DNA from 3 places in the Klebsiella ornithinolytica genome. Region 3 is predicted to be linked to each of the others. Evidence: predicted binding sites of a transcription regulator. Region 3 holds the regulator's gene; each other region holds the start of a gene.
What was found. The regulator PhoB, encoded in region 3, activates phosphate uptake and scavenging genes when phosphate is short. The targets are predictions, from matches to a motif close to CTGTCATAAAACTGNCNNAT.

Region 1 (2,274 bases), 2.4 Mb from region 3:
GACCGAGCAGTCGCGCGGTCCCCAGCATTCCGCTGGCGCCGCCGCTGCGCTGGGCCGGTGCGGAAGAGACAATGGTATGGTTGTTCGGCGACTGGAACAGGCCAAAACCGGCGCCGCACAGCGCCATGCGCCAGATAATATCCAGATCGGAAGGCGAGGAGGGCAACAGCGCGAGGCCAAACAGGCCGCAGGCCATCACCAGCAGACCGATTGCCCCCAGTAATCCCGCGTGCACTTTCTCAATCATATAACCCGCCAGCGGCGCCATCACCATGGTAGCCAGAGGCCACGGCGTCAGCAGTAAGCCGGTTTCGACTTCGCTACGGCCCATCACCGACTGCAGGAAGAAGGGCAGGGAAACCAGCGCCAGCATTTGCGCGCAGAACGAGCAAACAGAGGTACAGATAGACAGGGAAAACAGCGGGATGCGCAGCAGGTCAATCGGCAACAGCGGTACCGGCATCTGCAGCTGGCGGCGCACAAAGAAGAAACCGATAACCAGCATCGCGGCCACTTCTGCAAGCACGAGTCGTCCCGACTGACCCTGGGCAAAACCGCCGAGAGCGGTGATCAACAGGCCAAACGTCAGCGCATTCATTATGGCGCTGGGAAGATCGAAACGGGTGATTTTGCTCCGGCCAACGTTCGCCGGCAGGTAACGCATGGCGAGGATAAGCGAAACAATCCCGAGCGGAATATTAATAAAAAACAGCCATTGCCAGGAGGCCACCGAGAGAATCGCTGCCGCAATAGTGGGGCCAGCGGCCGATGAAACCGCCACCACGAAGGAGTTAATCCCCATCCCGCGTCCGAGAAAACGCTGCGGGAAAATAAGCCGGATCAGCGCCGTATTGACGCTCATCAGGGCGGCGCCGCCAAGGCCCTGCGCGACGCGGGCAAGGGTCAGCATCTCCAGACTATGGGAAAGTGCGCAGGCGAGCGAGGTCAGAGTAAACAGCGCAAGGCCGATTTTATAGATACGCCGATAGCCAAACATATCGCCGAGAAAAGAGAGCGGCAGAAGGGCAATCACGATAGCTATCTGGTAGGCGTTGACAATCCAGATTGACGCCGCCGGCGAGGCGTTTAAATCGGTGGCAATAGTCGGCAGGGCCACGTTAGCGATTGCGCCGTCGAGTACCGCCATGGCTAACCCTAAAACGATGGTCAGAATTGCGCCGTAGCGCTGCGGCAAAGGCAGGCCATCGGAAATGTTTTTATCCATGTTGAATGTATGTCTTTAGGGTAATTATTCTCTGAGTAATGATTTTAGCATTGATTATTCGGCTGTATGTCGCAGATTTGTAACGAATGAGCAGAAGAACGATTGCGGGGGGCGCGATGCGAATTTATAATAAAAACCGGTTCTGATTTTTATAAAACAGTTACGATGAGGTGATAAATGGCAGTTGCAGATTTGGATAAGCAGCCAGATTCTGTCTCTTCGGTATTGAAAGTTTTTGGCATTCTGCAGGCGCTTGGTGAAGAGCGTGAAATTGGCATAACCGAACTGTCCCAGCGCGTCATGATGTCAAAAAGCACCGTTTATCGCTTTTTGCAAACCATGAAATCGCTGGGCTATGTGGCGCAGGAAGGTGAATCCGAGAAATACTCCCTGACGCTCAAGCTGTTCGAACTGGGCGCGCGTGCGCTACAGAATGTCGATCTGGTCCGCAGTGCCGATATCCAGATGCGTGAACTTTCGCGGCTGACGAAAGAGACGATCCACCTGGGGGCGCTGGATGAAGACAGCATCGTCTATATCCACAAAATCGACTCGATGTACAACCTGCGGATGTACTCACGAATCGGTCGCCGCAACCCGTTGTACAGTACCGCTATCGGTAAAGTGCTGCTGGCGTGGCGCGATCGCGCTGAAGTTGAGCAAATTCTTGAAGGCGTCGAATACAAACGTAGCACCGAGCGGACCATTACCAGTACGGAAGCGCTGCTTGGCGTCCTGGATCAGGTTCGTCAGCAGGGCTACGGTGAAGATAATGAAGAACAGGAAGAGGGACTGCGCTGCATCGGCGTACCGGTTTTCGACCGCTTTGGCGTGGTGATTGCAGGTCTGAGTATCTCTTTCCCGACTCTGCGTTTCTCGGAAGAGCGTCTGAGTGAATACGTGGAGATGCTGCACACGGCGGCGCGTAAGATTTCTGAACAGATGGGCTATAACGACTATCCATTCTGATCCGAAGGGCAGCCTGGTCAGTTAAGCGACAGCGGGAATACGTTTCCCGCTGTCGCTTTTACGCATTAACCTTTGTCGAT
Region 2 (2,274 bases), 1.2 Mb from region 3:
CTAAATAATTCGAGTTGCAGCAAGCGCAGCCAACGCAGCTGCGGCTCGAAGTATGACGGGTATTTAGTACAGCGCTTTACCGCTGCTGTCTTTCACGTTGGTTTTCCATGCAGCACGAACCTGCTCAACCACGCTTTCCGGCAGCGTTGCGTAATCCAGCGCGTTGGCTTCTTTACTGCCATTTTTGTACGCCCAATCGAAGAACTTCAGCACTTCAGCAGTCTGTTCTGGCTTGTTCGTAGCTTTGTGTACCAGGATAAAGGTGGTTGAGGTGATCGGCCATGCATTCTCACCTTTCTGGTTAGTCAGATCCTGTGCGAAGGATTTGCTCCAGTCGATACCTTTAGCCGCGTTAGCGAAGTTATCTTCCGTCGGGCTGACCGGCTTGCCATCTGCGGAAAGCAGTTTGGTGTAAGCCAGGTTGTTCTGCTTCGCATAGGCGTATTCTACGTAGCCAATGGAGCCCGGCAGACGTTGAACGAACGCGGCGATGCCGTCGTTACCTTTACCGCCCAGACCAGTCGGCCAGTTAACGGTAGAACCCGCGCCAATCTTAGATTTCCACTCTTCGTTCACTTTCGCCAGGTAGCTGGTGAACACGAAGGAAGTGCCGGAACCATCGGCGCGACGAACCACGGCGATATTCTGAGACGGCAGCTTCATACCCGGGTTGAGTTTAGCGATCGCTTCGTCATCCCACTTTTTAATTTTGCCCAGGTAGATATCACCCAGAGTTTTACCGTCCAGAACCAGCTCACCCGACTTCACGCCAGGCAGGTTGATTGCCAGAACCACACCGCCGATAACGGTCGGGAACTGGAACAGGCCTTCCTGAGCCAGTTTGTCATCGGCCAGAGGAGCATCAGAAGCACCGAAATCAACGGTGTTAGCAATAATTTGTTTGACACCACCGGAAGAGCCAATGCCCTGGTAGTTCACTTTATTGCCGGTTTCTTTCTGATAGGTATCAGCCCATTTGGCATACACCGGTGCAGGGAAAGTTGCGCCCGCGCCAGTCAGGCTTGCAGCTGCAAATGCAGAGAAAGCGCTCATCGATAAGGTCGCGGCGACAACTGTTGCGACGGTGGTACGCATAACGTTCATAATGTCTCCTGCTGGATTCGTAAATCGTTGTTTCGAGGCTATGGTGAGCAAAATAGGACAAAGAGGTGACAGTAAAATGTACGAATTATTACAGTTTCATGACACCCAAAAAGATAGCGGACTGGCGAAAATAAAAACAATATAAATCATAATGTTAATTATTTAAGTGACCGTAAGATTGCAGAAAAATTTTCTTTTTATGACACTTAAAATCGTAGTCGAAGATGACGGTTTGTCATAAACCCGCGCAGCAGCATTTTTCAGCAGAGCGCTGAAAAACGATCGCGGGAAATAAAAAAGGGCCGCCGGATGGCAGCCCTTTGTCTGATGCGTGTTGGCTTATTCTACGGTGACCGATTTTGCCAGGTTACGCGGCTGGTCAACGTCAGTGCCTTTAATCAGCGCAACGTGATAGGCCAGCAGCTGCAGTGGCACGGTGTAGAAGATCGGCGCAATGACCTCTTCAACATGCGGCATTTCAATAATGTGCATATTGTCGCTGCTGCTAAAACCCGCCTCGCCATCGGCGAAGACATACAGCTGGCCGCCACGCGCGCGAACTTCTTCAATGTTGGATTTCAGCTTCTCCAGCAATTCGTTATTCGGCGCCACGACGATCACCGGCATTTCGGCGTCAATCAGGGCCAGAGGGCCGTGCTTCAGCTCACCGGCCGCGTAGGCTTCCGCGTGGATATAAGAGATCTCTTTGAGCTTCAGCGCCCCTTCCAGCGCGATCGGATACTGATCGCCACGGCCAAGGAACAGCGCATGGTGCTTATCGGAAAAGTTCTCGGCCAGCGCCTCAATACGCTTATCCTGCGACAGCATCTGCTCAATACGGTTCGGCAACGCCTGCAGCCCATGAACGATATCATGCTCAACGGCGGCATCCAGACCTTTAAGGCGCGCCAGTTTTGCCACCAGCAGCAGCAATACGGTCAGCTGAGTGGTAAAGGCTTTGGTCGAGGCCACGCCGATCTCAGTGCCCGCTTTGGTCATCAGCGATAAATCGGACTCGCGGACCAGAGAAGAACTCGCCACGTTACAAATAGCCAGCGATCCGAGGTAGCCCAGCTCTTTTGACAGACGCAGCGCGGCCAGCGTATCCGCGGTCTCACCGGACTGGGAAAGCGTGATCATCAGACTGTTGCGACGCACCGCCGATTTGCG
Region 3 (2,274 bases):
CACCACCGTGGTTTTCAGAAAGGCCAGAATATCGCGGGATTCATTTAGCGTCGCCACCGAATCGTGGTTGCCCGCCAGCACCACCAGCTGGCAGCCGGTTTGCTGAAGCTGAACCACGAATCGGTTATACAGCTCGCGGGCGTAGCTTGGCGGTGAGCCGGTATCAAAGATGTCGCCGGCGACAATAATGGCATCGACCTCGTGCGCCTGCGCGCTGGTCAGCAGCCAGTCGAGAAAGGCCGAGTGTTCGGCGGCGCGGCTCTTGCTGTAAAAATTCTGGCCAAGGTGCCAGTCAGAGGTGTGGATGATGCGCATAAGTATTCCCTGGCGAAAAAGCATAGGCGCATTATATACCTGTCATCCCGCAGGTTGCCCCTTTAACGCCAGCAGGATCGATTGTTACTCCTTGTCATTATTAAAAATCCGCTATCATATGACGGTCATTTTCTTCATAAATCTGTCACAAAACTGACGCATAATGGCGCCGCACTCTATACTGATGGCTAAAAAATACAGGGTAAATAATGGCGAGAAGAATTCTGGTCGTTGAAGATGAAGCTCCGATCCGCGAAATGGTCTGCTTTGTTCTTGAGCAAAACGGCTTTCAGCCCGTCGAGGCGGAAGATTATGACAGTGCGGTGAATCAACTCAATGAACCCTGGCCTGATTTGATTCTCCTCGACTGGATGCTGCCGGGCGGATCGGGTCTCCAGTTTATCAAGCTGCTCAAGCGTGAGGCGATGACCCGCGATATTCCGGTCGTCATGCTCACCGCTCGCGGTGAAGAAGAGGATCGCGTACGTGGTCTGGAAACCGGTGCCGATGATTACATCACTAAGCCTTTTTCACCGAAAGAGCTGGTGGCGCGAATCAAAGCGGTGATGCGCCGTATTTCGCCGATGGCGGTGGAAGAAGTGATTGAAATGCAAGGGCTTAGCCTTGACCCTTCCTCCCACCGCGTGATGACCGGTGAAAGTCCGCTGGACATGGGGCCGACGGAGTTTAAATTGCTACACTTCTTTATGACTCACCCGGAACGCGTCTACAGCCGCGAACAGCTGCTGAATCACGTCTGGGGGACCAATGTGTATGTAGAAGACAGAACGGTGGATGTGCATATTCGCCGTCTGCGTAAAGCGCTGGAACATAGCGGCCATGACCGGATGGTACAAACGGTCCGCGGCACGGGATATCGTTTCTCCGCCCGTTTCTGAATCTCGACAGGAGTGTGAACCGTGCTGGAACGGCTGTCATGGAAAAGGCTGGCGCTTGAGCTTTTCTTATGTTGTATCCCGGCCCTGATTCTTGGGGCGGTGGTGGGTTATCTGCCGTGGTTTTTACTGGCGGCAGTAACCGGACTTCTCATCTGGCATTTCTGGAATTTATTACGTCTTTCATGGTGGCTATGGGTCGACCGTAGCATGACGCCACCGCCGGGAAGAGGCAGCTGGGAACCGCTGCTCTACGGCCTTCACCAGATGCAGATGCGCAATAAAAAGCGCAGACGCGAACTGGGTAGTCTGATCAAACGCTTTCGTAGCGGGGCTGAGTCTTTGCCCGATGCGGTGGTGCTGACGACGGAGGAGGGGGCCATCTTCTGGTGTAATGGCCTGGCCCAGCAGATCCTCAATTTGCGTTGGCCGGACGACAGCGGACAAAATATTCTCAACCTCCTGCGCTACCCTGAATTTGCCCATTACCTCAAAAACAGGGATTTCTCAAAGCCGCTCAATCTGGTCCTCAATACTGCTCGTCATCTGGAGATCCGCGTCATGCCCTACAGCGACAAACAGTGGCTGATGGTGGCGCGCGATGTCACGCAGATGCACCAGCTGGAAGGCGCGCGGCGCAACTTTTTTGCCAACGTCAGCCATGAGCTTCGCACGCCGTTAACGGTACTGCAGGGCTATCTGGAGATGATGCAGGAGCAGGTGCTGGAAGGGATGACGCGCGAAAAAGCGCTGCATACGATGCGCGAGCAAACCCAGCGCATGGAGGGGTTAGTCAAGCAGTTGCTGACGCTGTCGCGGATTGAAGCGGCGCCGACGCTGGCCATGAATGACAAAATCGACGTGCCGATGATGCTGCGGGTGGTGGAGCGGGAAGCCCAGACGCTAAGCCAGCAGAAGCAGACGCTCCACTTCCACGTCGATGAGACGCTGGTGGTACTGGGCAACGAAGAGCAGCTGCGCAGCGCGATCTCCAATCTGGTGTATAACGCAATCAACCATACGCCAGCGGGGACAGAGATTACCGTCAGCTGGCAACGGGCGC

Region 1: the regulator PhoB is predicted to act here: its motif matches at 1,292-1,311, upstream of kdgR (DNA-binding transcriptional regulator KdgR).
Region 2: the regulator PhoB is predicted to act here: its motif matches at 1,190-1,209, upstream of pstS (phosphate ABC transporter substrate-binding protein PstS).

Annotation. Positions count from the first base shown of each region.
Region 1 is NZ_CP130153.1:1,971,772-1,974,045, forward strand. It holds gene Q1L34_RS09200 (MFS transporter) at 1-1,225, opposite strand, end outside; gene kdgR (DNA-binding transcriptional regulator KdgR) at 1,403-2,194, shown strand; gene Q1L34_RS09210 (YobH family protein) at 2,260-2,274, opposite strand, start outside.
Region 2 is NZ_CP130153.1:5,531,130-5,533,403, reverse strand. It holds gene pstS (phosphate ABC transporter substrate-binding protein PstS) at 64-1,104, opposite strand; gene glmS (glutamine--fructose-6-phosphate transaminase (isomerizing)) at 1,444-2,274, opposite strand, start outside.
Region 3 is NZ_CP130153.1:4,373,789-4,376,062, reverse strand. It holds gene sbcD (exonuclease subunit SbcD) at 1-315, opposite strand, end outside; gene phoB (phosphate response regulator transcription factor PhoB) at 525-1,214, shown strand; gene phoR (phosphate regulon sensor histidine kinase PhoR) at 1,236-2,274, shown strand, end outside.